DNA from 3 places in the Streptomyces sp. NPDC096310 genome. Region 3 is predicted to be linked to each of the others. Evidence: riboswitches for the same ligand, from Rfam matches in the RefSeq annotation. Region 3 holds a riboswitch; each other region holds the start of a gene.

Region 1 (10,320 bases), on a different contig from region 3:
CCTTGACCGGGCGTGACGTGAGCGACTGGGCGTACGTCGTCCAGCGCACCGTCATGGGTCCGGGGCGGGAGATGTCCCCGGCCAGTACCGGCGGACGGACATAGCGGGTGCCGTAGGACTGCACCCAGCCGTGCCGCGTGACGAGATAGCCGGTGAGCTGCTCGGCGAAGTACTGCACCATGTCGTTGCGCTCGGGCTCACCGTGGACCAGGACATCGATCCCGGCCTTCTCCTGGAAGGCGATGACCTCCTGGATCTCGGCCTTGATGCGCTCCTCGTACCCGGCGGTGTCGATCCGGCCGGCCCGCAGGTCGGCGCGGGCGGTGCGCAGCTCGTCGGTCTGCGGGAACGAGCCGATGGTGGTCGTCGGCAGCAGCGGCAGTCCCAGGTGGGCGCGGTGCGCGGCGGCCCGCTCCGGGTACGGCTGGGCGCGGCGGCCGTCGGCGTCGGTGACGGCGGCGGTCCTGGCCCGTACGGCCGGGTCGTGGGTGAGGGGGGAATCCGTACGGGAGGCGAGGTCGGCCCGGTTGTCGGCCAGCTCGGCGGTGATGGCGCCGGTGCCCTGGGCCAGCCCCTTCGCCAGGGTGACGATCTCGGCGGTCTTCTGCCGGGCGAAGGCGAGCCAGCGCAGCACCCGCGGGTCGATGTCCCGTTCGGCCGCGGTGTCGAGCGGGACGTGCAGGAGGGAGCAGGAGGCGGCCACATCGACCCGGGCGGCCAGACCGAGGAGGGTGGCGAGGGTCGCGAGGGACTTCTCGTAGTCGTTGATCCAGATGTTGCGGCCGTTGACGACGCCCGCGACGAGCCGCTTGCCGGGGAGTCCGCCCGCGGCGGCGAGGTCGTCGAGGTTGGCCGCGGCGGCGTCGGTGAAGTCCAGCGCCAGCCCCTCGACGGGGGCCTTCGCCAGGACGGGCAGCGCGTCGCCGAGCCGGTCGAAGTACGAGGCCACCAGCAGCTGGGGCCGGTCGGTGCGGTTGCCGAGGTCGCGGTAGGCGCGGGCGGCGGCGTCCAGCTCGGCGCGCGTACGGTCCTGGACCAGCGCGGGCTCGTCGAGCTGTACCCACGCGGCGCCGGCCGCGCGCAGATCGGCGAGGACCTCCGCGTAGACGGGCAGCAGCCGGTCCAGCAGCGTCAGCGGCTCGAATCCGGCGGGCACGCCGGGGGCGGGCTTGGAGAGCAGGAGATAGGTGACGGGGCCGACCAGGACCGGGCGGGCGGTGTGCCCCAGCGTCAGTGCCTCGGTCAGCTCGGCGACCTGCCGGGTGGAGTCGGCGGTGAAGACGGTGTCGGGGCCGAGTTCGGGGACGAGGTAGTGGTAGTTCGTGTCGAACCACTTGGTCATCTCCAGCGGCGCCACATCCTTGGTGCCGCGGGCCATCGCGAAGTAGCCGCCGAGTGCGTCGGCCGCGACGGCCGCCCGGTGCCGCTCGGGTACGGCGCCGACCATGACGCTGGTGTCCAGGACGTGGTCGTAGTACGAGAAGTCGCCGGTGGGCACCTCGTGGACTCCGGCGTCCGCCATCTGCCGCCAGTTGGCCCGGCGCAGACCGGCCGCCGTCTCCCGGAGGGCGCCGGCGGTGACGCGGCCCTTCCAGTACCCCTCGACGGCCTTCTTCAGTTCCCGGTTCTGGCCCTGGCGGGGGTAGCCGTACACGGTGGCCCGTGCTGCCGCGGCCGCGGACTGTGTCGTCACGGAAATCTCCTTCGCGAGATGACTCCTGAACATCCCGGGGACGGGACGTGGGCGCGAAAGGGTGACGAACCCGACGGTCGAGACGGCGCCTCGGGCGCGCTGGTCCGTCCGGTATGTACGCCGACCCGCCCACGAGGTCACCGGGATATCCGCACGCGATCGGTCGCGTACGGGCAACGGGCAGGTCTTCGGACTCGCGGGCACGTCTGCCGGGGCAGACACCTACTGGCCGTCGCTTCCCGGACCCTGTACGTCGGATCCAGTGCGTATGACGGCGGTCGTTCCCGCTCACCGCTGCGGGGCAGTCCCGGATTCCCACCGGGTTCCCTCTTACGACGCGTCTGCCTGGATGGCAGGGCGAACCAGCTACATCCGCCAGGCTAGAGCGTGGGCAACCCGCCGGACGAATGTGTTCACATTCCGGAATGTGAGGTGGATCACGAGCCCGGCGTCTCCGCGAAGATCCAGCGGTTGGCGGCCAGCGCGTCGTCCGGCTCGGGGAGCGGGCCGCGGCCGTGGAGGCGGGTGAAATCGAACGGCGAGCGGACCGAGACCGTCCAGCCCCGCCGGGCGAGCTCGGCGGCCGACGCGGGGCGCGGATCCGGGTCGAAGAGAGCCGGCAGATCGATGTCGATCCGCGCCTTCGTCGTGGTGTAGACGGGACTGGCGCGTACGTCCGCACCCTCCAGGTTCTTGATCTCGTACGCCAGTGTGCTCCCGGGCGCGCTCAGCCGGTCCACCGTCGCGATGAGATTCCGCTCGGCCGCCGCCGGGAGGTACAGCAGCAGCCCCTCGACGAGCCAGGCGGTCGGTACGGCCGGGTCGAGCCCCGCGGCGATCAGCGCGTCGGCCCAGTCGAACCGGAGATCGGCCGCGACCGGTCTGCGCTCGGCCACGGGGACGGCACCCGACCCGTCGAGTACGGCCTGCTTGAAGGCCAGCATCTCGGCGGTGTCGATCTCGTGGACCACACAGCCGGGCGGCCAGCCGAGCCGGAACGCCCGGGAGTCCAGCCCCGCGCCCAGCAGCACCACCTGGCGCACGCCCGTGTCCGCCGTACGGAGCAGATGGTCGTCCAGGACCCGGGTGCGCAGGGCGAAGTACCGGCCGAGGCGGCCCCAGAGCGGGTCGGCGTTCCCGCCGGGGACCTGGTCGGGGCGGACCGGCCAGCCGGCCGAGGCCGGTGCCGCCCGGACGAAGCGCTCCGCGAACTCGTCCCGTGCCAGGGCGTCCGGGCGGTGGGTCTCGATGGCGCGGGCGGCGGCCACCATGAGGGCGGTCCTGCCCACGCCCCCGGCCACCCCGAGGGCCGGCTCCGGTGCCGTACCGGCGGCGGGCGGGGTCACCGGAACAGGCCCGCGGTCAGGTGGTCCCCGGGGATACCGGCCTTCTCGGGGCGGTAGAAGTCCCTGATGGCGTCCGCCCAGATGTCCACCGCGACACGGTCGTCGTCCGTGGGGTCGAGGGCGTCGAACAGGGCGTCGATGTTGGGCTGCCGGAAGCCGACGCCCCTCATCAGGCCACCGAAGACGGGACGGGTGACAAGGCCGTCCTCCTCCAGGGAGCCGAGACCGGCGAACGCCTCGGCGAACGCGTCGACCGTCGACGCGAACCGCTCCGGCGCCAGCACGCAGGCGGTGAACTCCTCCTGGCCGACCCGCCCGTCGCCGTCGGTGTCCAGTTCGGTGACGAGGGTCGTCCAGTACCGCTGGAAGGCGTCGAGCAGCGCGCGTTTCCGGGCGTCGGGTGCCGTGGGCACCGCCGCGACCACCCGGCGTCCCATCAGCTCGAAGTCGGCGGCCTCCAGATAGCCGTTCCCGTCGGCGTCGAACAGCGAGAAGACGAGCTGGACACGGTTGGTCGCCTCAACGGTACGCATGGCGCCCTCCTCTGCTCTCCGGTCTCCGGCTCTCGGGCCGCTTGCCCCTCCACTATCCGGGCGGGGCGGGCGCGGCGATACGGAAAACCCGCACCTGCACACGAACGAGCGCAATGGGCTGGGCGGCGCATGGAAGGCCACGGTTCTGGAAAGTGAGGCGCTCGCTTTGCCCGCACGTAGTATCGACGGGCGCCGCGCCGAGGCGCCGTACGCCGTACGCCGGCCACCGAGACCCGGACCCCCGGCCCCGGACCCCCGGCCCCGGACCCCCGGCCCCGGACCCCGGCCCCGGCCCCGGCCCGAGACCCGAGAGACTTCCACCATGGCATCACGCGCCCTGCTTGCGGATCCGGCCTTTCTCGCGTTCTGGGAGGAGCGGCATCTGTGCCTGCTCGCCACCCGCCGCCCCGACGGCACCCCGCACCTGGTGCCCGTCGGGGTGACCTACGACCCGCACGCCGGGATCGCCCGGGTCATCACCGGCGGCGGGACGGCGAAGGCCAGGAATGTCATCGCGGCAGGACCCGATGCGCCCGTCGCGGTCAGCCAGGTCGACGGAGCCCGCTGGGCCACGCTCGAAGGCACCGCCGTGGTCAACCGCGACCCCGAGGCGGTCGCCGAGGCCGAACGGCGTTACACCCGGCGGTACAAGCCGCCGCGAGTCAACCCGGAGCGGGTGGCGATCGAGATCACCGTGACCAGGGCCATGGGGAACTTCTGAGACCCCAGGGCGTGTTAGGCCCTAGAGCGGAAGCGTGATGCAGATGCTCTTGCCCCCGCCGTCCCCGTCCTGGCGGACGACCGCCGAGCCCGCGAGGCTCGACGTGAGTTCGACGACGGTCGCCAGTCCCGTGCTCGCGGCAGCCACGCCGGTGCCGGCCGTGGTACGCAGGGAGGGCTGATAGGGGTGGCGGTCGTGGACCGCGAAGACGAGGGTGTCGTGGCCGGCCGCGTAGCTGACGGTGAGGCTGGGGGAGACGGACGCCGCGTGCCGGACGCTGTTCGTGACCAGTTCGCTCAGGATCAGCAGGGCCGGATCGACGGCGGGGTGGTGCGGGCTGATGCCCCACTCGGCCAGCAACCGCTGGGTGGTCTCGCGCGCCGTCCGTACGGCGGCGGGCCGGGCGGGCAGCGTCAGCACATGGCGGTGGGGCAGCGGGGCGATACGGCGGCTCACCGCGCGGAGACCTCGGATTCCCGCAGTTCCTCCAGGAGTTGATGCTGACCGGCCAGGAGTTCGGTGAGGATCCGCCGCGCGGCCCGCAGCAGATCCGCGACATCGCCTCCCGCCAACTCGTAGACGACGGTCGGGCCTTCACGGCTGGAGGTGACGATGCCGGAGCGGCGCAGCACGGCGAGTTGCTGGGAGAGCGCGGAGGGCTCGATCTCGATCTCGGCGAGCAGGTCCCGTACGGGCATCGGGCCGTCCTGGAGCAGTTCCAGGACCCGGATGCGCACCGGATGCCCGAGCATCCGGAAGAACTCCGCCTTCGCCTGGTACAGCGGAATCCCCACGAAACCCTCGCTCTCCCTCTCGCCGCACCACCCCCACGGCGTGGCACACGGCCCGTACAGCATCTAGGCAATTGCAGAAGTTTGCAATTCCTGGGGCCATGGAACGGCCGTGCGATGTGTACGGGGTGGAGCGGGCCGGTCCGTACGACGCCGTACGGACCGGTTCCGCGGGCCGGTCCGGCGGACCGGCCGGCCCTGCGGCGGCCGAAGGAGGCTGCCGGATCAGACCCCTTGGATCTCCCGGGCCACTTGGATCACTCGGGCCCCTTGGAACTCCCGGGCGCCTTGGATCTCTCAGTCCTCTCGGGTCTCTCGGACCTCCTGGTCCGCTCAGTCCTGCGAGGACTTCTTCTCCTGAAGGTCTTCGAGGAAGTCCTTCGCCTTGTCGACGCCGGTGTCGAGGTGATCGCTGTACTTGCCGTCGGTCTTGTCGTCGATCACGTCGGCGACCTTCTCCAGCCCGTTCCCGATCATCTCGCCGTGCTCGCTCGCGAGATCCGTGGCCTTGTCCTTCAGGTCCTTCAGTGCGTCAAACATGGGGCCGACCTCCGGTGTGAGCTGCCCAAAGAAGTGGTCGAAGAAGTGGTCGAAGAAAGTGGTCAGCACCGGATCTTAGCGACCCGGGGGCTCAGTGGCCGGCGCAACCGAGCCAGTAGCCGAAGCCCCGGTGGGTGTGGACCAGTGCGGGTTCTTCCCGGTCCACCTTCTGGCGCAGACGGGAGACGAGCTTCTCGATCGCCTGCCCGGCGCGGAACTCGCCCCAGACGTGCCGGCTGATCTGTTTCTTCGACAGCACGCGCTCCGCGTTGGCCATCAGATGGTGCAGCAGCCGGTACTCGGCCGGGGTGAGACCGAGCGGACGGGCCCCGCGCCGCGCCCGGCACGTGACGTCGTCCAGGACCAGGTCGCCGTAGCAGGGCGGCCCCTCGTACCGGTCATGGCGGCGGGCGCCCAGCAGGGCCTGCGCACGGGCCAGCACCTCGGCGATCCGTACGGGCTTGGTGACGTAGTCCTCGGCCCCCGGGCTGAGTTCGGGGGCGAGGCGGGGGAGGGCGTCGCACGCGGCCAGGAAGAGCAGCGGGGGGCGGTCCGCCGGTACGACGCGGCGGCCCCGGGCGAAGGCCGCCAGGTCCGGCAGGGTGGCGTCCCAGACGACCAGGTCGAAGCGGTGCTGCGTGATCCGCACCATCCCCTCGGCGCCGGTGGGCGCCACGCCGACCCGGTAACCCGCCAACTCCAGGGTGGTGGTGAGCAGTTCGTTGATACCGGGATCGTCGGCGACGACCAGGACGTGCTGTCCGTCACCACGGCGGGGCGACAGCTTCTCGTTGAGGCTGCTCTGCATGACAGAACCATTCGTCATAAGGACCGGTCCGCGTGGGACGCGGCTGCGCCGTCAGGCGGAGGGCCGGGCATCGGCACTTTTCTCGGAGCGGGTGGTGAAGTCGTCGACCAGGCGGCGGAAGAGCGTGGCGAACTCCCGCAGTTCCTCGGGCGACCAGTCGGCCAGGGCCTCCTCCACGCTCCGGCGGCTCACCTCCCGTACGCGGTCGATCGCGGCCTGTCCGGCGTCGGTGAGCCGGACGCGCTGCGCGCGGCGGTCGTCCGGGTCGGGGACGCGGACCACGTAGCCGTGCTCCTCCAAGTGGCGCAACTGGCGGGCGACATGGGACGCCTCCACGGAGAGCCGGACGGCCAGCGCCCCGGGGCGCGGCGCCTCGCCGCCGTTGCCGGCCAGGCGCCGCAGGATCGCCACGGCGGCCCGGTCGAGCGGCAGTCCGGACACGGACTTCAGATGCTCGTGGTGCCGGGCCCGGCCGGCCAGGTAGGTGAGGCGGGAGAGGCCCCGTTCGATCTCGTTCAGATCCGTCGGGGCGGGCTGGGGGGCCGCCTCCGGTACGGACTCGGGGGCCGTTCCCGGCAGGGGCGCGGGGGCCGGATCCGGCGTGGGTGGGGGTGTGGGCATGGGAACACCGTAGAGCTGCTTGCCTAAGTCAATCAAGAGTTTAAAGATTGCTTGACTCAAGTAAGGCAAACCTTCCGTCGAGTTCCGGTCACGGTCAAGTAAAGTTGCTTAAGTCAATCAATCGGAATATGGTTGCGTGAGTCAAGCACACCTGAGGGTTCCCACGGAGGCACTTCCATGTCCGACACCCCGCCCACTCCCGCCCGGCCCGTCGCCGGGGGCGCCGCGCCGCCGAGGGCGAACGCCGTGGTGGCGGTCCTGGCCTTCGCCGGGATCGTCGTCTCGCTGATGCAGACCCTGGTGATCCCGATCGTCCCGGAGCTGCCGAAGTACCTCGACGCCTCGGCCTCGAACACCGCGTGGGCGGTCACCGCCACCCTGCTCGCCGCCGCCGTCGCCACCCCGGTCGCCGGGCGCATCGGCGACATGTACGGCAAGCGCCGCATGCTGCTGGTCAGCATCGCCCTGCTGGTGACCGGGTCGGTCGTCTGCGCGCTCAGCGACTCCCTGGTCCCGATGATCGTCGGGCGCGTCCTCCAGGGCATGGCCGGCGCCGTCATCCCGCTCGGCATCAGCATCATGCGGGACGTCCTGCCCGCCGAACGGCTCGCCGGGGCGACCGCGCTGATGAGCGCCTCGCTCGGGGTGGGCGGCGCGCTCGGTCTGCCCTCCGCCGCGCTCATCGCCGACACGTTCAACTGGCACGTGCTCTTCTGGACCTCGGCGGTCCTCGGCGCCGTCGCCGCCGTGCTCGTCGCGGTGCTCGTACCCGAGTCGAAGGTACGTACCGGCGGCCGGTTCGACCTGGTCGGCTCGCTCGGTCTGGCGACCGGACTGGTCTCCCTGCTGCTCGCCATCTCCAAGGGTGGCGACTGGGGCTGGACCAGCGGCACCGTCCTCGGTCTCTTCTCCCTCGCCGTCGTCGTCCTGGTGGCGTGGGGCTACTTCGAACTGCGCACCGCGCAGCCGCTGGTGGACCTCAGGACCACCGCCCGCCGGCAGGTGCTCTTCACCAACCTCGCCTCGGTGGCGCTCGGTTTCTCGATGTTCGCCATGTCCCTGGTCCTCCCGCAGCTCCTCCAGCTCCCCGAGGTCACCGGCTACGGCCTGGGCAAGTCGATGCTCTACACCGGCCTGGTCCTCGCCCCGCAGGGTCTGGTCATGATGGTGATGGCCCCGCTCTCCGCGGGCATCTCCAAGAGCAGGGGGCCGAAGGTCACCCTGATGATCGGCGCCCTGATCGTCGCCACCGGTTACGGCCTCAACATCCTGCTGATGTCCGAGGTCTGGCACCTCGTCCTGTCCTCCTGCGTCATCGGCGCGGGAGTCGGCTTCGCGTACGGGGCCATGCCCGCCCTGATCATGGGCGCCGTGCCCGCGTCCGAGACGGCCGCCGCCAACAGCCTCAACGCGCTGATGCGGTCCATCGGTACGTCGTTCGCCAGCGCCGTCGCCGGTGTCGTCCTGGCCCAGATGACCGTCACCTTCGGCACCACCGCGCTGCCCTCGCAGGACGGCTTCCGGGCGGTCATGGCCACCGGCGCCGGGGCCGCGCTCCTCGCCTTCGTCCTCTGCCTCTTCCTGCCGCGCCACCGCCCGGCCGCCGCGACGGCGGCCCCGGCTGCCGAGCCGGCCGGGGCGACGGCCGGCTGACGTCCCCGCTCGGGTGCGCTCGGGTCCGGCCCCTGGCTTCCTTGACCTGAACCCGGCTTGAGGTCGTAGCGTCCTGGCGTCGTGGCGTACCGATCACCACGAAGGGCCTGACGGCAGACGACAGGAGCGGACCCATGATCCTCGTGACCGGCGCCACCGGGAACATCGGCGGCGCGCTCGTCCGGGAACTCCGGGTGGCGGGCGCGGGCCCGGTGCACGGGCTCACCCGTGATCCCGTACGGGCACGCGCGGCCGGGCTCCCGGACGGCGTCGAGGCGGTCCACGGGGACCTCGCCAGGGCGGAGTCGCTGCGCCCCGCGCTGAAGGGGGTGCGCGCGCTGTTCCTGGTGTCCCGTGTCGGACCGGACGCGGAGATCCTGGCGGCGGCCCGGGAGGCGGGTGTGGAGCGGGTGGTGCTGGTCTCGTCCATCACCGCCCTGACCCACCCGCACCTGGGCCCCGCCCGGGAGAATCTGGCCGTCGAGCGGTCGCTCCGGGACAGCGGACTGGCGTGGACGGTCCTGCGGCCCACCCAGTTCGCCTCGAACACCCTGCTCTGGGCCGGCGCGATCCGCGCCCGGGAAACGGTGCGGGTGCCGTTCGCGGATGTCGGGCTGCCCACGATCCACCCCGCGGACATCGCGTCGGTGGCCCGTGCCGCCCTCACCGGCGCCGGACACGACGGACGTACGTACGAGCTGACCGGGCCGGCGCCAATCACGCCCCGGCAGCAGATCGGCGCCCTCGCGGCGGTCCTCGGCCGGGACGTGGCGTACGCGGAGACCGGTCGGCGGGAGGCGCACCGCCGGCTGGCCCTCCTCCTCGGCGACGAGGCCGCGGACGCGGTGCTCGACGTGACGGGCGGCGACGTCAACGACGAGCTGCTGCGGGTGCGCGACACGGTCGAGCGGATCACGGGGACCCCTGCCAGGACGTTCCGGCAGTGGGCCGGGGAGAACGCCGCCGCCTTCCGCTGAGCCCCGAGCGTCGGGCGCTCGGGGCCCGTATGTCAGATCAGACCGGCGATGCTCGGTGGCGCGAAGAGATGGCGGGCCCGGTGCTCCAGCATGAGTACGGGGGGGAACTGCTTGGCCTTGACATCCGACACACAGCGCTCGCAGCTCTCGTCCACCGCGGGGACGTCCTCCGCGTGGTCGGTGGCGATGTGCCGCGCGAGCCGGATCTGCGTGGAGACCACGGTGTCCATCGGGTCGTAGTCGATACCCGGCTCGCCCGCCGCCCGTGCCGCGTCCACCACCTGGGGGGCCCGCTTCATCGCCTTGTAGAGCACGGTGCACTCCGCGCACCCCCACATCCAGGACGGGGGCAGCGGCCAGTCCCCGGCCGGGGACTCGTCCTTGAGGGGGGCGCGCTCCACCGGTGCGCGCTCGGGGGTTTCGTCCTTGGAGTGCTCGTCCTTGGATTCCATGTGGGAAACGGTAGCGAAGGAACGGGGCGCAGCCAGCAGATCGGCCGAATCTCCCGCATCCGCCGCATCTCCTGGTCAGGCGGACGGCACGCCCGGCCTCAGACGGACAGCGCGCCCGGCGTCACGCGGGCAGCCCGCGCATCGCGATCCGTACCGCTTCGAGCAGGGTGTCCACCAGGTCGACA
Region 2 (10,320 bases), 170 kb from region 3:
CGCGACGGTGACGGCGGTCCGGGACGGGGACACCGTCACCGTCGTCGTCCGCGACGAGGGCACCGGCTTCGACCGGGCGCGCGTACCGGCGCACCGCCGGGGACTGACCCGTTCGATCGTCGAGCGGATGGAGTCGGCGGGCGGCCGGGCCACGATCGCCTCCCGCCCCGGCGAGGGCACGACCGTACGGCTGGAGTGGCCCCGTGTCTGACGCGCGGTCACCTGCCCCTGCCGGCAAGGAGGCGGACGGCGTCGGCGCCGATCCGCTGACCGACCGGATCGCCCGGGACATGCGCGCCGGGCTGCGGGTGGCCGGGCTGTTCATCCTCACCGCCGTGCACCTCGGGCTCGCCCTGCCCGCCCTGCTCGCCAGCCTGCGCGGCTACGACCAGCCCTGGGTCCAGCTCTTCGCGTTCACCCTGCTGACCCTTCTGATCATGGTGGACGCGCTGCTCGGCGCCGATGGGCGCGGCCGGCCGCGCCCGTGGGTGGTGCTCGGTCTGACCTGCACCGTCGTGGCGTCGACCGTCGCCACCAGCCGGCTGCCCGTGGAGGACTTCATCGGCACCCCGCACTGGACGTTCCTGGAGATCGGCTGGTTCGGGGTGCTGCTGCTCTTCGACGCCGGGCTGGGGCCGACGCTGGTCTTCATCGGCGGCCATCTCGCCGTGACGCTCGGTCAGTTGCTGCTCGCCGGGGTGCCGACCCGTGAGGCCGCCTCCGGGATGGCCGTCAGCGCCCTGGCCATCTGCACCTTCCAGGTGGCCGCCGCGATGCTCGCCCGGTCGCTCGGGGAGTGCGCCGCCGCCGCGAGCGCCACAGGGCGCGAACAGGAGCGCGTCCGTACGGAGGCCGCCGTCGCCGCCCAGGTCCACGCCGACCAGCGGGCCCGCTACGCCGAACTCGGCCGCTCCGTCCTGCCGTTGCTGACCGGGCTCGCGGACGGTGCGCTCGACCCGGGGGACGGGGCGGTACGGCGCCGCTCCGCCGTCGAGGCCGCGCGGCTGCGGCGGCTCTTCGCGGAGCGCGACCACGCGCACGATCCGCTGCTCCACGAACTACGGGCCGGTATCGACGTCGCCGAACGCCAGGGCGTCGACGTACAGCTCGCCGTACGCGGGGCCTCGGCCCCGGTGGACCGGCGGCTGCGCCGCGCGCTCACCGAGCCGGTGCTCGCCGCGCTGGCGACCGCCGAGCACAGCGCCCGCGCCACGGTGGTGCGCAGCGGCGGCCTGGTGCGGGTGAGCGTGGTGACGGACGGCCCGGCGACGGCGCTGACGGAGATCCCGGACGCGGCCGAGCAGGGGGTGCGGGTGCGTACCGTACGCAGCGAGGGGCGGCTGCTGGTCGAGGCGTCCTGCGTCCTCGACACCGCTGCCGACGGAGCCGCTGCGAGCGACGGCGCCGCTCCGGGCGGCAGGGTCGCTTCGGCCGGCGCCGGCGGCGCCGACGACGTGGTCGCCGCCGTCCCCGGCGCCCGGGGTCACAGCTCGTCCAGCGATGTCAGCCCGTCCTGAATGGCCCGCGCGACCAGATTGGCCTTGGTCGTCGCGGGCCGGCCCGCGTTGGCGTACTTGATCCTGACCCGCTCCAGATAGGTGTTCACCGTACGGACCGAGAGCCCCAGGCTCGCCCCGACCATCGCCTTGGACTCCGACTGGAACCACTCCAGCAGCACCTCCACCTCACGCGGGGTGAGCGCGGGCCGCCCCTTGCGCGCGTCGCTGCCGAACGCCCCGGCCAGCGCGGGCGGGGTGTACGGGCGGCAGTCGGCCGCCGCCAGGGTCGCCGCCATGAGGTGCCGTTCGCCCTCCGCCTTGGTGAGGTAGGTGAACGCGCCCAGATCCAGACAGGTCAGCGCGGTCTCCTGGCTGTCCTGCATGGTGTAGACGATCACCTGCCGCTCCCGCGCGACGAGTTGCCGCAGCTCGGGGTAGGCGGGCAGCCCTGCCGACCTGCCCGGGCCGAGCTGGAGGTCCAGCACCACGACGTCCGCGTCCCGCCCTGGCCCGCTCGTCGCCACCGACAGATCGGGGCCCTTGGCGGTCACCGCGATCGGCCGCTCCGATGCCGCGTACCAGGACTCGATGCCCGCGAGGACCACGGGATGGTCGTCGATCAGGGCGACCTTCACGGGCGCGGTTTCGGCCATGCCCCATTGTCCGCCGCGCGGGCCGCCACCGGGCGGAAAGCGCCGGAAAGTGCCGCAGGGGGGCGGGAAAACGCCTGTGATAGCTTGCCGAGGCCAGTCGAACCCATGTACGTGGGTCAGGGAATCCGGTGCGAATCCGGAGCTGACGCGCAGCGGTGAGGGCGACGGGCGGGGCATCGGCCACTGGACGGCAGTCCGGGAAGGCGCTCCCGTCCGGATGACCCCGAGTCCGAAGACCTGCTGGCGGCCTCCGTCCGCGTCCCGTGGCGGGGGAGCACCGTACGACCGGGCTCCGCGCATGGGCCCTCGACGCAGAGGAACGACTCCGTGCCGATCGCACGCCTTGCCCGCCGTACCACTCTTCTCCTCGCGGCCGGCGCCCTGTTGCTGACCGGCTGCGGCGGACAGGGGACGACCACCACCCGGGACAGCGCCTCCGGGGCCGGATCGGGTTCCGGGGCGGAGGCCAGGTCCGGGGCCGCCGGTTATCCCCGTACCGTCACCAACTGCGGTCAGAAGGTACGGATCGACGCGCCGCCCGAGCGGGCCGTCTCGCTCAACCAGGGCACCACGGAGATCATGCTCTCCCTCGGCCTCGGTGACCGGATGGCCGGCACCGCCACCTGGACGGACCCGCTGCCCAAGGGGCTGGAGAAGGAGAATGCCGAGGTCGAGCGGCTGGCCGACAACAATCCGTCCTTCGAGAAGGTCCTCGACACCGAGCCCGACTTCGTCGCCTCCTCCTTCGAATCCACCCTGGGCAAGGGCGGTGTGGCCACGCGCGCGCAGTTCGGGAAGCTGGGCGTGCCGACCTATGTCTCCCCGTCCGACTGCGCCAAGGACAACTCCGGCGACACCGACGGATCGCGCGCGACGCCGCTGACGATGGAGGACATCTACGGCGAGATCCGCGATCTGGCCAGGGTGTTCGACGTCGAGGAGCGGGGCGCCACGCTCGTCCGGAGCCTGAAGGAACGGATGAACAAGGCGGTCGCCGGGATCGACACCAAGAAGGCGGCGGAGACCACCTTCCTCTACTGGTTCGCCAACTCCGAGGCCCCCTACATGGGCGGCTGCTGCGGGGCGCCCGGCATCATCACGCGGACCGTCGGTGCCAAGAACGTCTTCGACTCCACCCATGACGAGTGGCCCCAGATCAACTGGGAGACGGTCGCCGACCGGAACCCGGACTTCCTGGTGATCGGGGATCTCTCCCGCAGGTCGGAGACGGCCGAGACGGCGGCCAAGAAGATCGAGTTCCTGGAGACCAACCCGGCCACCAGGAACATGGACGCGGTGAAGCACCGGCGGTACGTCCGGCTCAGCGGCCAGGCGATGAACCCGAGCATCCGTACGGTGGAGGGCGTCGAGCGGGTGGCGGCGGCGCTGCGCGCGTACGCGCCCGCCGCGTGAAAACCACGGAACGGGCGTCGGGGACGCCCGCCGCGCCGCACGCGTCCCCGGACCCGTCCGCACCGTCCGCCCCGGCCCAGGACGGCCGGTTCCACCGGATCCGGACGGCGGCCTGGCTCCGCCCGGCAGGCTGGGCCTGTGCCCTCGCCGCGCTCGCGCTCTCCGTCGCCGTGGCGATCACCATCGGGCCCGCGGACATCCGGGTGGGCGACGTCTGGTCGGTCGTCGCCGCGCATCTGGGCCGGGGCGAGTCGCCCCTCACCCCGATCCGTGACGGCATCGTCTGGAACCTGCGGCTGCCGCGCACCCTGCTCGCCGCGGTGTGCGGCGCCGGGCTCGCGGTGTGTGGCGCGATCATGCAGTCCCTGCTGCGCAACCCGCTCGCCGACCCCTTCGTCCTCGGTGTCTCCTCGGGGGCGTCCACCGGCGCGGTCCTGGTGGTGGTGCTCGGGGCCGGGGGAGGGGCGCTGTCCATCTCTGGCGGGGCGTTCCTCGGCGCGCTGTGCTCGTTCGCGATGGTGCTGGCGCTCAGTCACACACTGGGCGGGACGACGGACCGGGTGGTGCTCTCCGGGGTCGCCGCGATGCAGCTCTTCTCCGCGCTCACCTCCTTCGTCGTGATGACCGCCGCCGACGCGGAGACCACCCGCGGGGTGCTGTTCTGGCTGCTCGGCTCGCTCGGCGGCGCCGGCTGGACCGATGTCCAGGTCTGCGGCGCGGTCCTCGTGGTGGCGCTGGTGGTGTGCGGCGGGTACGCGCGCACGCTCGACGCGTTCGTCTTCGGGCAGGACGCCGCGGGCCACCTCGGTGTCTCCGTCGCCCGTACGCGCCTGGTCCTGCTCTGCGCCACCGCGCTGCTGACGGCCGCGCTGGTCTCCTCGGCGGGCGCCATCGGCTTCGTCGGGCTCGTCCTGCCGCACGCGGCCCGCGCCCTGGTCGGCCCGGGGCACAGCCGGCTGCTGCCGGTCACCGCGGTGACCGGGGCGGTCTTCCTGGTGTGGGTCGACACCCTGGCCCGTACGGTGCTCGACCCGCAGGAGGTGCCGGTGGGCGTGGTGACCTCGCTCATCGGGGTACCGGCGTTCGTGCTGGTCCTCCACCGCACCCGGAGGACCCGATGACCGGTCCTCCACCGCACCCGGAGGACGCGATGACGAGTACGGTCGCGCCTGGCCTGAGCGCCGAGCGGGTCTCCCGTACCGCCGGGGGCCGCCTCGTCCTCGACGGGGTCTCCGTGGCGCCCGCGCCCGGCGCCACGGTGGGGCTGCTGGGCCCGAACGGCTCGGGCAAGTCCACCCTGCTGCGGCTGCTCTCCGGGGTCCTCGCCCCCACCTCGGGCGTGGTCACCCTCGACGGCAGGACGCTCGGCGAGGTGGGCCGCAGGGCGGTCGCGCGCCGGGTCGCCGTGGTCGAGCAGCAGACCGACACCCAGGTCGAGCTGAGCGTGCGCGAGGTCGTACGCCTCGGCCGTGTCCCGCACCGCCGCGCCTGGTCGGCGCCGTCCGCCGAGGACGAGGCCGCCGTACGGACGGCGCTGGACCGCACCGCGCTGACGGACCGCGCCGACCAGTCCTGGCACACCCTGTCGGGCGGCGAGCGCCAGCGCGTCCAGATCGCCCGCGCCCTCGCCCAGGACCCCCGCGAACTCCTTCTGGACGAGCCGACCAACCACCTCGACATCCAGCACCAACTGGAGCTGCTGAACCTGGTCGCCACGCTCCCGGTCACCACCGTCATCGCCCTGCACGACCTGAACCTCGCCGCCATGTACTGCGACGAGGTCGTGGTCCTGCGCGAGGGGCGCGCGGTGGCGGGCGGCGCCCCGGGCGAGGTCATCACCGAGGACCTGATCGCGGACGTCTACGGCGTACGGGCGGCGGTCACCCCGGACGCCGCCGGGGGCCGCCCCCATGTGCGGTTCCTGGGCACGGTGCCCCGGGACTGAGGCCCCCGTGCCCGGGTGAACTGAGGCCCCCGTGCCCGGGTGACAGGCCCGAAAGGCTTACTGCATATGATGCGCAAGTGCCGAACTACCGCATTCGAACAGCGACCCGCGAGGACGCCGACGCCGCCCGCGTCGTGATGCTCGACACCGTTTACCACGACTTCCGTTCGGGGTATGTGCCGCGCTGGCACGGCGACATCATCGACATCGAGGCCGCCTATCTCGTCCCCGCGCGCCACACGCTGCTGGTCGCCGTGGAAGAAGGCGGAAGTGAGAGGGGCGGCGGTGCGCGGACGGTCGTCGCCACCGCGGCCCTCGACTCCCGGGGCCCGGCACATCCCCCCAACCCCCGCTGGCTCGCGGAGCGCTACCCCTCCGGGGAGACCGCCCAGCTCCGCCGGGTGTACGTACACCCCGCCCACCGCCGCCGGGGGCTCGCCCGCGCGCTCGTGCGCGAGCTGCTGGACTTCGCCGCGGCCGACGGCGGCTACTCCTCGGTCTATCTGCACACCGACCCGGCGGTCACCGGCGCCGAGCCGTTCTGGCGGTCGCTCGGCAAAGTGGTGTGCGACGAGCGGGAGGGCGCGGAGGGGGCCACCGGCGTCCCCGGTGGCACGGGGAGCGTCGTCCACTTCGAAGTCCCCATGGTCTGATGCGAAGCCCCATGGTGGCCTGGTGAAAACGATTGTCATGTAATCTTTCGTTCGCCCTTGTCCGAGAGATCCGCACAAGGCCGCCCACCGCGTAGAGAACGAGGACCATGCGCCCTGCCCACCGCCGCCGCCCGGCCGCCGGTCTGCTGCTCGCACCCCTGCTCGCCCCGCTGCTCACCGGCTGCTTCGCCGCCGGGGGCGGCTCCTCCGGCGCGCCGGGCTCCGGCTCGCCCGAGGGCGCGCGGCTGCGGATCGCGCTGGCCTTCCCGCCGTCGGAGAATTTCTCCCCCTACGGCGCCGACGCCACCCTCCTCAGCCGGCTCGGCGTCACCGAGGGGCTGACCCGGCTGGACGGCAACGGGGCCGCCGCGCCCGCCCTCGCCGAGTCCTGGCGCCGCGAGAACGGCCGCAATTGGCTCTTCACCCTGCGTGACGCCACCTTCCAGGACGGGGCGCCCGTCACCGCCGACGCGGTCGCCGCCGCCCTCACCCATGCCACCGAGGCCACCCCCGTCCCCACCGCGCTCACCGGCGTGCGGCTCACCGCGCGGGCGTCCGGCGACCGTACGGTCCGCGTCACGACCGCGACCGCCGACCCCGTACTGCCGCTGCGGCTGGCCGGACCGAGCCTGGCCGTCCTCTCCCCGAAGGCGTACGGGACGACGAAGGCGGAGGCGGCCGGGAAGAAGGCGGCGGCCGGGAAGCCGGCCGCCCCCGACCCGGTCGGCCACGCCACCGGCCCGTTCATGATCACCAAGGTCAACGGCTCCGCCTCCGCCACCCTCGACCGCTACGACGACTACTGGGGCGGCCGGGCCCAGGCGTCCGGCATCGACGCCAAGTTCATCGCCGACGGCACCGCACGCGCCAACGCCCTGCGCACCGGCGAGGAGGACATCGCCGAGGCCGTACCGGTCTCCCAGGCCGCCTCCCTGCCCAAGGGCGTCGCACGCGAAGTGCCCACCGCCCGCACCACCAGCCTCTTCCTCAACACCCGCTCCGGTGTCTTCGCCGACCCGAAGATACGGGCCGCCGCCCGCCGGGCCGTCGACACCTCCGTCCTCGCCAAGAACGTCTACGAGGGGTACGCCGACCCCGGCCAGGGCGTCTTCGGCCCCGCCCTGAACTGGGCGCAGGGTCTGCGCCACAAGCCCGTCGGACGCGCGGAGCCGGCCACCGCCGCACAGGTCAAGGGCGCCACCGTCACCCTCGCCACCTACGACAACCGGCCCGAGCTGCCCGAGGTCGCCCAGGTACTCCAGCAGCAGTTGGAGAAGGCCGGCTTCACCGTCAAGCTGACCGTACGGGAGTCCTCGCGGATCGAGAGCGACGCGCTGGCCGGGAAGTTCGACGCGTTCGTCGGCGCGCGCAACACCATGCTCGACACCGGCGACCCGGTCTCCGTCCTCGCCTCCGACTACACCTGCGAGGGCACCTACAACCTGGCGCTGCTCTGCGACAAGGCCGTCGACCGCGCCGTCACCGCCGCCGACGCCGTCGCGGACCCGGAGGAGCGGCGCCGCGCCGTGCTGGCCGCGGAGGCGCGGATCCTCGGTACGGACGCGGTCGTGCCCCTGGTCCACCAGCGCAATGTCCTCGGCGTCGCCACCTCCGTACGGGGCGTGCTGCTCGACCCGTACGAGCGCGCCGTCGTCGCCCCCGGCACCCGGCGCTGAGCGGACGGCCCGCATGAACCACCCCCCGGCCGGACGCGCCCCCCTCACCACGCCCCCCGGCCTCACCCTCCTGTGGCGCGCCGTTCTCGCGGGCGCCCTGCTCTGCGCCATCGGCCTGCTGCCCTGGCTCTCGCGCACCGATCCCGCGCTGACCGTGCTCAAGGCGCGCTCCGCGGAGCGCGACCCCACCCCCGAAGCCCTCGACGCCGTACGCGACCAGCTCGGCCTCGGCGCCGGACCCGGCCATCTCCTCGGCCAGTGGCTCGGCGGGCTGGCGCGCGGGGACGCGGGCGAGTCCTGGATCTCCGGATCCGCCGTCCTGCCCTCCGTCGGCCAGGCGATGGGCGTCTCCCTCCTGTTGATGGCCACCGCGATGACGGTCGCCCTCATCACCGCGGGGGCCGTCTGCGCCCGTACGCTCCGGCGCGGTGCGCGGCGCTCCCCCGGCGCACCGCGCGCCGGGGGAGCGGCCGCGATGCTCGCCGCGCTGCCCGAGTTCCTGACGGCGTCCGTCCTGGCCACCGTCGTCGGCGTACAGCTCGGCTGGCTCCCCGCGCTCGGCTGGTACGGACCCCCGTGGCTGGTGCTGCCCGCGCTCGCCCTCGGCCTGCCCGCCGGCGCGCTGCTCGGCCGGATCCTGGACGACGCGCTGCCCGGCGCCTTCGCCGAACCATGGGCGCTCGCCGCGGCGGCGCGCGGCATCCCCGGCCACCGGATCGCCCGGCAGGCGCTGCGCCGCTGCCTCCCCGGACTCCTGCCCAACCTGGGCCTGTTCGTCGTCGGCCTCACCGGCGGCTCGGTCGCGGTGGAGCAGATCTTCGACATCCCGGGCCTCGGCCGGCTCACCCTCGAAGCCGCGATCGCCCAGGACCTGCCCGTGCTCCAGGCGGGCACCCTCGCCCTGCTCCTGCTCGCCGCCGTGGCGGGCGGCCTCGCGCGCGGCACGGCGCACCTCATGCTGGGCCCCGCGCTGCGGGACGGCGCGCTCCAGGCCCCGCACCGGCCCGCGCCCCCGGCGGGCCGCGCCCTGCCCCTGGTGTACGGCGCGCTGCTGCTCGGCGTCATCGGGGCCGGGCTCACCCGTGACCCGCTGGCGCTGGACCCGGCGGCCCGGCTCCAGGCGCCGTCCTGGGCGCATCCGTTCGGCACGGACGCCCTCGGCCGCGACCTCCTGGCCAGGATCGGACACGGCGCGCTCACCACCCTCGCCCTCGCGCTGGCGGTCAGCGCCGCGGCCCTCCTCCTGGGCGTGCTGCTCGGGCTCGTACCGAAGGTGTCGGGGCCGGCCGTCGACACCGTCAACGCCGTGCCGCCGGTCCTCGCCGGGCTCCTGGTCGCCGGGGTCGCGGGCGGCGGCCCGGCCACCCCGGCGCTCGCGGTGGCCGCGGTCGCCTGGGCGCCGCTGGCCGCGCACGCCTCCGCGCTGCTCGTCCAGGAACGCGCCACCACCCACCTGGCCGCCACCCGTGCGCTCGGCGCCGGCCCGCTCCATCTGCTCCGCCGCGAGCTGCTGCCCGCCGTCGTACCGCCGGTGGCCCGGCACGCGCTGGTCCGGCTGCCCGCCGTGGCGCTCGCCCTGGCCTCCCTGGGCTTCCTCGGGCTGGGTGCGCAGCCGCCGTCCCCCGAGTGGGGGCTGCTGCTCGCCGAGAACCTGCCGTACGCGGAGCGCGCGCCCTGGGCGGTGTTCGCACCGGCCGCCGTACTGGCCCTGCTGGGCGCGCTCGCGGTGTCGGCGGCCGGCGGCATACGGGGCCGCCGCCGCGCGGCAGGGACGACCGGGGCGGCCGGGGCCGCCAGGACCGACGCGTTCGTGATCGCCGCCCCGAAGGAGGCCTGATGGACGAGGCGGAGACAGCGGCCACAGCGCGGGCGCGCCCCCGGTCAGGAGACACCGGGTCCCGACGCGGCACCCGGTTCCGGTCCGCCATCGGCGAATGGGGCGGACTCGGCCCGCTCCTGCGCCTGCTGATCCTCACGCAGCTCGCCTTCAACGTCGGCTTCTTCGCCGTCCTCCCCTTCCTCTCCGACCACCTCGGCGGAGCCATCGGCATGGCGGGGTGGCTGGTCGGCCTCGTCCTGGGGCTGCGCACCTTCAGCCAGCAGGGGCTGTTCGTCGTCGGCGGCGCGCTGGCCGACCGGTACGGCGTACGGCCCGTGGTACTGGCGGGGTGCGGGCTGCGCATCGCCGGATTCACCTGGCTCGGCCTCGCCGAGCGGTCCTGGTCCGTCATCGCCGCCGTCCTGCTCATCGGCTTCGCCGCCGCCCTCTTCTCGCCCGCCGTCGAGTCCGAAGTGGCCCGCCAGGCCGTGGTCCGGGAGGAGGAGGGCGGCGGCCCCCGTACCGGCGTACTGGCGCTGTTCACCATGGCCGGACAGGCGGGCGCCTTCGTCGGACCGCTGCTCGGCGCCCTGCTGCTCGCGGTGGACTTCCGTACGGTCTGCCTCGCCGGATCCGCGATCTTCCTGCTCGTCCTGGCGGGC
Region 3 (10,320 bases):
GAGAAGCTGTCCGACGGCGACCTGGCCGCCGTGTCGTCCGACCTGAGCGGCGAGCGCTGGGTGGTCAGCTTCACCCGCGACCGCGACCCCGGTGTCACCTACTTCTACGACCACTCCACGGGCGGGAGCCGACTGCTCTTCCGGCCGCTCCCGCACCTGAACCCCGAAGTCCTCGCGCCCAAGACGCCGGTCACCCTCACGGCACGGGACGGACTCCCGCTCCCCTCGTACCTGACGCTGCCGCCGGCAACCGAGCGGCCGACCGGGCTCCCGCTGGTCCTGCTGGTCCACGGCGGCCCCTGGTCCCGCGACAGCTGGGGCTACGACCCCGTCGCCCAACTGCTGGCCAACCGCGGCTGCGGGGTGCTCCAGGTCAACTTCCGCGGCTCGACCGGCTTCGGCAAGGCGTTCCTCAAGGCAGGCATCGGGGAACTGGCCGGGAAGATGCACGACGACCTGATCGACGCCGTCGAATGGGCGGTCCGGGAGGGGTACGCGGACCGGGAACGCGTCGCCGTCTTCGGTGGCTCGTACGGCGGTTACGCCGCCCTGGTCGGCGCCGCCTTCACCCCGGACGTCTTCGCCGCCGCGATCGACTTCTGCGGTGTCTCGAACCTCGTCACCTTCCTGCGGACCGTGCCGGAGTTCGCGAAAGCGCACCTGACCAACAACTGGCACCTCTACGCCGGCGACCCCGACGACCCGCGACAGGAGGCGGAGCTGCTGGCCCGCTCGCCGGTCAGCCGGGTGGACGACATCCGGACACCGCTGATGGTGATCCAGGGCGGCAACGACGTCCGCGTGGTCAAGGCGGAGTCCGACCGGATCGTCGACGCGCTCCGGGCCCGGGGCGTCGAGGTCGAGTACCTGGTGAAGGAGAACGAGGGGCACGGCTTCGTCAATCCGGAGAACATCATCGAGATGTACGAGGCCGCCGACCGCTTTCTCGCCCGCCACCTGGGCCTGGACCCGGGCCCGGACCTGGGCGGACACCGCTGGCCCAAGACGGAGCGGGTGCTTCCGCTCCCCGAAGCTTCATGCCCTCCACGCAACAACGACCTGGTGAGTTGATCCCGCATGCCCGAATTCATATCCCCCGCCGCGCCGTCCGCGCCGAACGGGACGGAGGACCGCCCGGCGAAGCAGAGCCTGCTGGATCAGATGGGCGGCCCGACCGGCCTGGTGTACACGGCGCTGCCGATCACGGCCTTCGTCATCGTCAACGCCCTCTTCGGACTGGGGGCGGCCATCGGTACCGCCATCGGCGTCGCGGCGGCCGTCTCCGTACTGCGCCTGGTGCGCAAGGAACCGGTCCAGCCCGCGATCTCCGGCCTGTTCGGTGTCGCGTTCGCCGCGTTCATCGCCTGGAAGACCGGCTCGGCCAAGGACTTCTTCCTGACGGGCATCTGGATCAACATCGCCCTCTGTGTGCTCTTCCTGGCCTCGGTCCTCGTACGCCGGCCACTGGCCGGACTCATCTGGGGCGCGCTCAACGGCACCGGGACCGCCTGGCTGAAGGACAAGCCCTCGCGGCGCTACTACGACATCGCCACGCTCGCGTTCGCGACGGTCTTCGCCTCCCGGTTCACCGTCTGGCAGTGGCTCTACGAGGAAGACCGCACCGGCTGGCTGGCCTTCGCGAGGATCGCGATGGGCTACCCGCCCCTCGTCCTGGCCATCCTGGTGGTCCTGTGGGCGGGCCGCCGCTCGGCCAAGCGGCTCAAGGCCCAGGCGGCACAGCAGCCTGCTGGGTGACGGTGAAGGTGATGAAGGCGGACCACGGCTCGGCGGTGACGTGAAGTATGGGACCCGGCAGGGACTTCGAGTCGCGTACGTGGACGGTGGTGGGGGTGCGGGCCACTTCTACGCAGTCTCCGCCGCCCGAGCCGCTGTAGCTGCTCTTGACCCACGCCACCTCAACGCAGTTTCCGCCCCCTGAGCCGCTGTAGCTGCTCTTGAACCACGTCGGCTGGATGGGGTCGGCCGTAACCTGCTCGGTACTCATGCTTCTCCTGCCAGGCGCTCGATCAGACGGGCAGACTCACCGCGTTCAGGGCCTGCGTACGCAGCTTGCCATAGCGCAGTCCGAAGCTACTGACCGTTGAGGCATCGGTGATCACAAAACCCACGTCCTGCGACTCGATGTAGCCGACCCGGCGATGCTCCAGAGTCTCCAGAAGCACCATAGGTCCGTTGTGCCCGGGGTGGAACGCGCTGTTCGACGGCATGACCTGGATCTCGACGTTCCGCATCTGGCTCTGTTTCAGGAGGTGTTGAAGCTGTGCCCTCATCACCTCACGGTTGCCCACCACTGTGGTCAGGGCTGCCTCGCCGATGATGAAGCAGGTCTCCACCATGGGGGTCCGCGTGAGCAGCCTCTGTCGGCCGAGCCTGGCCTCGACATGCTGCTCGATCATCTCGTCGCTGAGGGGTGGGCAGTGGGTCGTGAAGAGCGCCTCTGCGTAGCTTTCGGTCTGGAGCAGTCCTGGGATCAGTAACGGTTCGAAGTCGTACCGGCTGACCGCCTCCAGCTCGAACTTCGCGAAATCCTGGAAGAACGCGGGCAGTTTGGCCAGGTCCACGTCGTCCTGCAACACCGCCAGCGTTCCGGCCGCCTTCAGTACCGTCTCCGCCGCATCCGTGAACGCGGACTTCGCCGGCCGCCTGCCCTGTTCGATCGAGGCGACCTGCTCGCACGAGTAGCCCACCGCGTCCGCGAGTTCCTGCTGCGTCAGACCCGCCCGGTCGCGGTGGAGCCTGACCATCTTTCCGTAGCCGACCCAGATGCGCGGTCGGCCGTCGTCCTGGATCCGTGTCTTCTTCGGGTTCTGCTGACGGCTGGTTCCCATACGCCTCACACTCCATCGTGCGTGCCGCTGCGTGAATAACCTTCCCTGCGCAACGTCCCGCGTCCCGCCGCCGTCACGGGCCGCGACCCGTACAGAACCAGGGTCCGGCCCGTACCAGATCGTCAGGTACGGGTGTCCGCCCTGGTCACGATAGATGAGTGACGGGACGGTTACCCTATGAAGTCGGAAATTCCCCCCGCCGCCGTCTCCACCGGACCAGCCGTACCCGCAGAGCCCGGCCCTCCGCCGCCGTTCTCGCCGCTGCTTCCGCTCTCCCGGATCAGGCTCAGTTCCAGCCATCGTGGCGCCCGCCTCGCCCGGTTGCTCTGCGCCGAGCAGCTCGACTCGTGGGACATCCCGCGTACCGTCCCCGCCTCCGGTTCGGTCGTCGCCGTCGTCGTGGCCGAGCTGGCCGCCAATGCCGTGACCCACGGGCGCACCCCCGGGCGGGACTTCGAGGTGCGGCTCGGGCGCGGGGTCGACCGGGTGCGGGTCGAGGTCATCGACACCCGGCCCGACCGGCTGCCCCGCGCGCCCGGGATCTCCTCCCCGCCCGCCGTCGAATCGACCGGCGGGCGGGGGCTGTTGCTGGTCGCCGCCTACGCGGACCGGTGGGGGTGGGGCGTCCGGGATCCGTACACCAAGACCGTCTGGGCGGAGGTGGGGTACCGCGGCTCCGAGTACCTCTCCCCGACTCCAGGACTCCGGAACTAGAAGTCGTCGTCGAAGCCGACCGTGCCCTCCACCGCCACCTGGTACGCCGACGGGCGGCGCTCGAAGAAGTTCGTCAGCTCCTGGACGCCCTGGAGCTCCATGAACGCGAACGGGTTCTGTGATCCGTACACCGGCGGGAAGCCCAGGCGCTGGAGCCGCTGGTCCGCGACGCACTCCAGGTACGCGCGCATCGACTCCGTGTTCATGCCCGGCAGCCCGTCCCCGCACAGGTCGCGGCCGAACTGAAGCTCCGCCTCGACCGCTTCCTTCAGCATGTCCGTGACCTGCTGCTGGAGTGCGTCGTCGAACAGCTCCGGCTCCTCCTTGCGGACCGTGTCCACGACCTCGAAGGCGAAGTTCATGTGCATGGTCTCGTCACGGAAGACCCAGTTCGTGCCGGTGGCCAGGCCGTGCAGCAGGCCGCGCGAGCGGAACCAGTAGACGTACGCGAACGCCCCGTAGAAGAACAGGCCCTCGATGCACGCCGCGAAGCAGATCAGGTTGAGCAGGAAACGGCGCCGGTCCGCCTGGGACTCCAGGCGGTCGATCCGCTCGACCGAGTCCATCCAGCGGAAGCAGAACCGCGCCTTCTCGCGGATCGACGGGATCTCCTCGACCGCGTCGAAGGCCGCAGCGCGGTCCTCCGGGTCGGGGAGGTAGGTGTCCAGCAGCGTCAGATAGAACTGGACGTGTACGGCCTCCTCGAAGAGCTGGCGCGAGAGGTAGAGCCGCGCCTCCGGGGAGTTGATGTGCTTGTAGAGCGTCAGCACCAGGTTGTTGGAGACGATCGAGTCGCCCGTCGCGAAGAACGCGACCAGCCGGCCGATCATGTGCTGCTCGCCGGGGGAGAGTTTGGCGAGGTCGGCGACGTCGGAGTGGAGGTCGACCTCCTCCACCGTCCAGGTGTTCTTGATCGCGTCGCGGTAGCGCTCGTAGAAGTCCGGGTAGCGCATGGGCCGGAGCGTCAGCTCGAACCCCGGGTCCAGGAGGTTCTTCCGCGTCGTCGTTTCCGTGGTCATTACTGGCATGCCTCGCAGGACTCGGGGTTTTCCAGGGAGCAGGCGATCGCCTCGTCGGCCGGGGTGATCTGTGCGGGGACGGGCTTCGGTGCCGGTGCCGACTGCCCGCCGGCCGCGCGCGCGATGCGGGTCGCCGGGCGCGAGCGCAGGTAGTACGTCGTCTTCAGCCCCTTCTTCCACGCGTACGCGTACATCGAGCTGAGCTTTCCGATGGTCGGCGTCTCCAGGAACAGGTTCAGCGACTGGCTCTGGTCCAGGAACGGCGTACGGGCCGCCGCCATGTCGATCAGGCCGCGCTGCGGGATCTCCCACGCCGTACGGAACAGCTCCCGCACCTCGGCCGGGATCCAGGTGAAGCCCGCCACCGAGCCGCTGGACTCGCGCAGCGCCTCGCGGGTCTGCGCGTCCCAGACGCCGAGCCGCTTCAACTCCGCCACCAGGTAGGAGTTGACCTGAAGGAACTCCCCGGAGAGCGTCTCGCGCTTGAACAGGTTCGAGACCTGCGGCTCGATGCACTCGTACACGCCCGCGATCGACGCGATGGTCGCCGTCGGCGCGATGGCCAGGAGGAGGGAGTTTCGCATACCGGTCTCCGCGACCCGGGCGCGCAGCGCCGCCCAGCGCTCGGGCCAGTTCAGCTCCACCTCGTAGTGGTCGGGGTGGAGCACCCCGCGTGCGGCGCGCGTCTTCGACCAGACGGGCAGGGGGCCGCTCCGCTCGGCGAGGTCGCAGGACGCCTCGTACGCCGCGAGCATGATCCGCTCGGCGATCCGGGTGGAGAGCGCGGCGGCCTCCGGGGAGTCGAAGGGCAGCCGCTTCTTGAAGAAGACGTCCTGAAGGCCCATCGCGCCCAGGCCCACCGGACGCCACTTGGCGTTGGAGCGGCCCGCCTGCTCGGTCGGGTAGAAGTTGATGTCCACGACCCGGTCGAGGAAGGTGACGGCGGTACGGACGGTCTCGTCCAGCCGCTCCCAGTCGATCTCACCGGTGGCCGCGTCCACGAACGCGCCCAGGTTGACCGAGCCGAGGTTGCAGACGGCCGTCTCGCCGTCGTCCGTCACCTCAAGGATTTCTGTGCAGAGGTTGGAGGAGTGGACGGTGTGGCCGGGCTCGGCGGTCTGGTTCGCCGTACGGTTCGACGCGTCCTTGAAGGTCATCCAGCCGTTGCCGGTCTGCGCGAGGGTGCGCATCATCCGGCCGTACAGCTCACGGGCCTTGATCGTCCTGCGGGCGAGACCGTCGGCCTCCGCCTTGCGGTACGCGGTGTCGAACGCGTCGCCCCACAGGTCGACCAGGTCCGGCACGTCCACCGGCGAGAACAGCGACCAGACGCCGTCCGCCTCGACCCGGCGCATGAACTCGTCGGGGATCCAGTGCGCGAGGTTGAGATTGTGGGTACGGCGCGCGTCCTCGCCCGTGTTGTCGCGCAGTTCGAGGAACTCCTCCAGATCCGCGTGCCAGGTCTCCAGATAGACACAGGCGGCGCCCTTGCGCCGGCCGCCCTGGTTGACGGCCGCGACGGAGGAGTCGAGGGTCCGCAGGAACGGGACGATGCCGTTGGAGTGGCCGTTCGTCCCCCGGATCAGTGAACCGCGCGAACGGATACGGGAGTACGACAGTCCGATCCCACCCGCGTGCTTGGAAAGCCGCGCCACCTGGTGGTACCGGTCGTAGATGGAGTCCAGCTCGTCCAGCGGCGAGTCCAGCAGGTAGCAGGACGACATCTGCGGGTGGCGGGTACCGGAGTTGAAGAGCGTGGGGGAGGAGGGGAGGTAGTCCAGCCGGCTCATCAGCCGGTACAGCTTCTCGACCTCGTCCAGCGCGTGCGCGCTCTCGTCCTCGGCCAGCCCGGCGGCGACCCGCAGCATGAAGTGCTGCGGCGTCTCGATCACCTGGCGGGTGAGCGGGTGCCGGAGCAGATAGCGGCTGTAGAGCGTACGCAGCCCGAAGTAGCCGAAGCGGTCGTCGGCGGCCGGGTCGATCAGCGCGTCGAGGCGGTCGGCGTGGAGCGTGACGAAGGCGGCCGTACGGTCCGCGATCAGGCCCTCGCGATGGCCGGTGGCGACGGACGCGGAGAACGACACGGCGCCCTGGGAGGCCGCCTCGTCGGCGATCGTACGGGTGAGCAGCCGGGCGGCGAGGCGGGAGTACGCCGGGTCGTCGGAGATCTGCCCGGCCGCCGCCTCCGTGGCCAGCTCGCGCAGCTCGGCCTCGTCCGAGCGGGCGTTGCGGCCGCGCAGCGCGGCGGCGGCGATCCTGCCCGGGTCGGCGTCGGGCAGATCGGCGGTCAGCTCGGTCAGGGTCCGCAGCAGCGCGGTGCCGGGGGCGTCGGCCTGCCCGGGGACGGTCGTCGCCCCGTTCTCGGACGGTGCCTCCGGGGCAACTGAAACCGGATCCGCTGGCGCGATGGTCACGTGGTGCTCTCCCTCGCTCGGCTCTGGGCCACGAGGAGGCACGGGTCCGCGCGCACGGCCGCACCCCATGCCTTCGCAGGGCGGCACACCGCGCCGCGTCCACCGGCCCAACCGCGAGGCCCGGACGTCTGGGCGCCCGGATCGGTCGAGCCGGACGCACTGCCGGCAGGTGTTCGGACTGGCGGGCACGACAAAGCGCGCCACAGTACACCGTTGCGGGACAGTTCCGGATTCACACCGGATTCCCCTGCGTCGACAGCGAGGTCGAGCATACATCTGGGGGGCGCGCGGTGCGCCACCCCCCAGATGTTGTGTCGTGGGTCGCTTCGACGGTCGTTGTCGGACCCCTCCGCTATCGTCGTTGTGACAAGGAGGAGGTATCCCCATGACGGTCATCGACTACGAGTCTCAGATCCATCCCGAGGAGTTCGACGAGGCCACCGCGATAATGGCCCGCACCATTACGAGCATTCGGCTGGAACTCATCGACGGGAAGATCAGGAGCAGGGTTGTGCCGGATGGGGACCACGGACGCATCGTGCAGTGGCTGACCCGTATCTGTATGCAGTCCCGTCCGGAGCTGTGGCTCCATCCCGACCAGGGACTCAAAGCGCAGACGTATCGGAAGGGCCGAGCCCGTCCGGATGCCTCACTCGCCCCCACGGATGCCTTCGTCGGCCAGGGGGAGTGGGCCGATCCTGCCCCGGTCCTGATGACGGTCGAAGTCACGTCGTACGACTCCGACACCGACAACCGTGACCGGGTGGAGAAGCCGCGTGCCTACGCCCAGACCGACATCCCGGTCTACCTGCTGATCGACCGGGACAACTGCGTTGTGACGGTCCACAGCGAGCCCGACGGAGTGCGGTACGAGACCATCCACACCGTGCCGTTCGGCAAGGAGATCACTCTCCCCGAACCGGTCGGGATCACGCTGGAGACCGAGCAGCTCAAGGACTGGGTGCGCTGAGGTGACGACGAACGGGCCGCCGGACCCGTGGAAGAGGTCCGGCGGCCCGTGGTTCGCGCGGTGCGGCTCGGCAAAGGCTCAGCAGCAGCGGAAGCCCTCGCGCGGGTCGGCCTCGCGGGCGTCCGTGCGGCTGCGTTCGAAGGCGCGGCGGGTCATGACCTCCCCCGTCGGGGCACCGGCGTCCGCGTGGGCCCGCGCGTGGGCCACGTACCGCTCGTACGCGGACTCGCCGGTGAACTCCCGTACGTACCAGCGGATCCGCCCCGCCACCTGCCGGACCCGCTCCGCCCGGCTCCGGGGCCGGGTCATGCCGGGCCCGTTCCCGCCGGGACGCTCTCCCGCTCCCTGGCGGTCCCGGCGGCGGCCAGCTCAGCCTTCTCCTCCTTGGTGGGGATCATGCCGGCCGGGGCGACGATCCTGGACTCGGTGTACGGGACCTCCACCAGCTTCACGCTCTCCGGATCACGGATCGCCTTGAAGCAGACCCGCCCGGCGTCCGCGATGACGACCAGGATGAGGACCGCGAAGAGCGCCGAGAGGACCCCGTCCACCGTGGAGTTGGTGACGACGGTGTGCATGTCGTCCATGGTCTTGGCCGGGGCCAGCACCTCGCCCCGGTCGATGGCCGACCGGTACACGTCGCGCTGGGTGAAGAAGCCCACCCTCGGGTCGCCCGAGAAGATCTTCTGCCAGCTCGCGGTGAGCGTGACGGCGGCGTCCCACGCGAGTGGCACGGCCGTCACCCAGGCCCACTTCAGGCGGCCGGACTTGACCAGCAGCGTGGTGCAGACGGCGAGCGCCACGGCCGCCAGGAGCTGGTTGGCGATGCCGAAGAGCGGGAAGAGCTGGTTGATACCGCCCAGCGGGTCGTGGACTCCGACCCAGAGGAAGTAGCCCCAGCCGCCGACCACGACCGCGCTGGCGAACCAGACGCCCGGCTTCCAGCTCACCTGGCGCATCGGCTTGTAGATGTTGCCGAGCATGTCCTGGAGCATGAAGCGCCCGACGCGCGTCCCCGCGTCCACCGTGGTGAGGATGAACAGCGCCTCGAACATGATGGCGAAGTGGTACCAGAACGCCTTCATGGCGGTGCCGCCGACGACCGACGAGAAGATCTCCGCCATGCCGAGGGCGAAGGTCGGCGCCCCGCCGGTCCGCGACAGCAGGCTGGTCTCCTCGACGTCCTTCGCCGCCTGGGCGAGCTGGTCGGGCGAGATGGTGAAGCCCAGGTTCGCGACCGCCTGCGAGGCGGATTCGACTGTACCGCCGATGACCCCGGCGGGGGAGTTGACCGCGAAGTAGAGGCCCGGGTCGATGATGCAGGCGGCGATCAGCGCCATGATCGCGACGAACGACTCGGTCAGCATCGCGCCGTAACCGATCATCCGGATCTGGGTCTCCTTCTGGACCATCTTCGGCGTCGTGCCCGAGGAGATCAGGGAGTGGAAGCCCGAGAGCGCGCCGCACGCGATGGTGATGAAGACGAACGGGAACATGGACCCGGCGAAGACCGGGCCGTCACCGCGGCTCGCGAACTCGGTGACCGCGTCCATCTTCATCGTCGGCAGCGCGACCGCCACACCCAGCGCCAGCAGCACGATCGTGCCGACCTTCATGAACGTCGACAGGTAGTCGCGCGGCGCCAGCAGCATCCACACCGGGAGCACGGAGGCGAGGAAGCCGTACGCGATCATCCAGATGACCAGCGTCCCGGCTTCCAGCGTGAAGGTGTCGGCGAGCGAGGACTCCGCGACCCAGCCGCCCGACACGATGGCGAGCAGCAGCAGCGCCACTCCGATGAGCGAGACCTCGGTGACCCGGCCGGGGCGCAGCACCCGCAGGTAGACGCCCATGAAGAGAGCGATCGGGATGGTCATGGCGATGGAGAAGACGCCCCACGGCGAGTGCGCCAGGGCGTTGACGATGACCAGCGCCAGCACCGCCAGCAGGATGATCATGATCATGAAGACGGCGATGAGCGCGGCGGCGCCGCCGAAGGGGCCGATCTCGTCCCGGGCGATCTGACCGAGGGAACGGCCGTCGCGGCGGGTGGAGAAGAACAGCGTCACCATGTCCTGGACGGCACCGGCGAAGATGACGCCCGCGACGATCCAGATGGTGCCGGGCAGATATCCCATCTGCGCGGCGAGTACGGGACCGACCAGGGGCCCGGCGCCCGCGATGGCCGCGAAGTGGTGGCCGAACAGCACACGCCGGTCGGTGGGGTGGAAGTCGACCCCGTTGTCGAGCCGTTCCGCCGGGGTGGCCCGGGTCTTGTCGACCTTGAGGACGCGGTTCGCGATGAAGCGCGAGTAGAAGCGGTAGGCGATCGCGTACGAGCCGAGGGCGGCGGC

What was found. A riboswitch is a leader RNA that binds a small molecule or an ion and turns the genes downstream of it on or off. The one in region 3 is predicted to bind cobalamin.
Region 1: linked by a shared signal. The riboswitch ahead of metE (5-methyltetrahydropteroyltriglutamate--homocysteine S-methyltransferase) and the one ahead of ACIQ7D_RS12590 (ribonucleoside-diphosphate reductase subunit alpha) in region 3 are both predicted to bind cobalamin.
Region 2: linked by a shared signal. The riboswitch ahead of ACIQ7D_RS11910 (ABC transporter substrate-binding protein) and the one ahead of ACIQ7D_RS12590 (ribonucleoside-diphosphate reductase subunit alpha) in region 3 are both predicted to bind cobalamin.

The regions. Positions count from the first base shown of each region.
Region 1 is NZ_JBIWFO010000007.1:135,558-145,877, forward strand. Features, by position in the region: gene metE (5-methyltetrahydropteroyltriglutamate--homocysteine S-methyltransferase) at 1-1,693, opposite strand, end outside; cobalamin riboswitch at 1,855-2,057, opposite strand; gene ACIQ7D_RS16775 (SAM-dependent methyltransferase) at 2,131-3,039, opposite strand; gene ACIQ7D_RS16780 (EF-hand domain-containing protein) at 3,036-3,572, opposite strand; gene ACIQ7D_RS16785 (pyridoxamine 5'-phosphate oxidase family protein) at 3,895-4,293, shown strand; gene ACIQ7D_RS16790 (ATP-binding protein) at 4,315-4,749, opposite strand; gene ACIQ7D_RS16795 (ArsR/SmtB family transcription factor) at 4,746-5,087, opposite strand; gene ACIQ7D_RS16800 (antitoxin) at 5,418-5,693, opposite strand; gene ACIQ7D_RS16805 (response regulator transcription factor) at 5,716-6,432, opposite strand; gene ACIQ7D_RS16810 (MarR family winged helix-turn-helix transcriptional regulator) at 6,484-7,053, opposite strand; gene ACIQ7D_RS16815 (MFS transporter) at 7,231-8,706, shown strand; gene ACIQ7D_RS16820 (NAD(P)H-binding protein) at 8,841-9,683, shown strand; gene ACIQ7D_RS16825 (hypothetical protein) at 9,716-10,135, opposite strand; gene ACIQ7D_RS16830 (TetR/AcrR family transcriptional regulator) at 10,257-10,320, opposite strand, start outside.
Region 2 is NZ_JBIWFO010000004.1:192,775-203,094, reverse strand. Features, by position in the region: gene ACIQ7D_RS11925 (sensor histidine kinase) at 1-211, shown strand, start outside; gene ACIQ7D_RS11920 (hypothetical protein) at 204-1,517, shown strand; gene ACIQ7D_RS11915 (DNA-binding response regulator) at 1,484-2,152, opposite strand; cobalamin riboswitch at 2,230-2,412, shown strand; gene ACIQ7D_RS11910 (ABC transporter substrate-binding protein) at 2,480-3,565, shown strand; gene ACIQ7D_RS11905 (FecCD family ABC transporter permease) at 3,664-4,686, shown strand; gene ACIQ7D_RS11900 (ABC transporter ATP-binding protein) at 4,683-5,510, shown strand; gene ACIQ7D_RS11895 (GNAT family N-acetyltransferase) at 5,588-6,163, shown strand; gene ACIQ7D_RS11890 (ABC transporter substrate-binding protein) at 6,271-7,839, shown strand; gene ACIQ7D_RS11885 (ABC transporter permease subunit) at 7,853-9,676, shown strand; gene ACIQ7D_RS11880 (MDR family MFS transporter) at 9,676-10,320, shown strand, end outside.
Region 3 is NZ_JBIWFO010000004.1:361,983-372,302, reverse strand. Features, by position in the region: gene ACIQ7D_RS12620 (S9 family peptidase) at 1-1,071, shown strand, start outside; gene ACIQ7D_RS12615 (DUF3159 domain-containing protein) at 1,078-1,755, shown strand; gene ACIQ7D_RS12610 (DUF397 domain-containing protein) at 1,721-2,005, opposite strand; gene ACIQ7D_RS12605 (Scr1 family TA system antitoxin-like transcriptional regulator) at 2,028-2,849, opposite strand; gene ACIQ7D_RS12600 (ATP-binding protein) at 3,027-3,563, shown strand; gene ACIQ7D_RS12595 (ribonucleotide-diphosphate reductase subunit beta) at 3,560-4,582, opposite strand; gene ACIQ7D_RS12590 (ribonucleoside-diphosphate reductase subunit alpha) at 4,582-6,996, opposite strand; cobalamin riboswitch at 7,143-7,285, opposite strand; gene ACIQ7D_RS12585 (Uma2 family endonuclease) at 7,382-7,966, shown strand; gene ACIQ7D_RS12580 (YbdD/YjiX family protein) at 8,045-8,275, opposite strand; gene ACIQ7D_RS12575 (carbon starvation CstA family protein) at 8,272-10,320, opposite strand, start outside.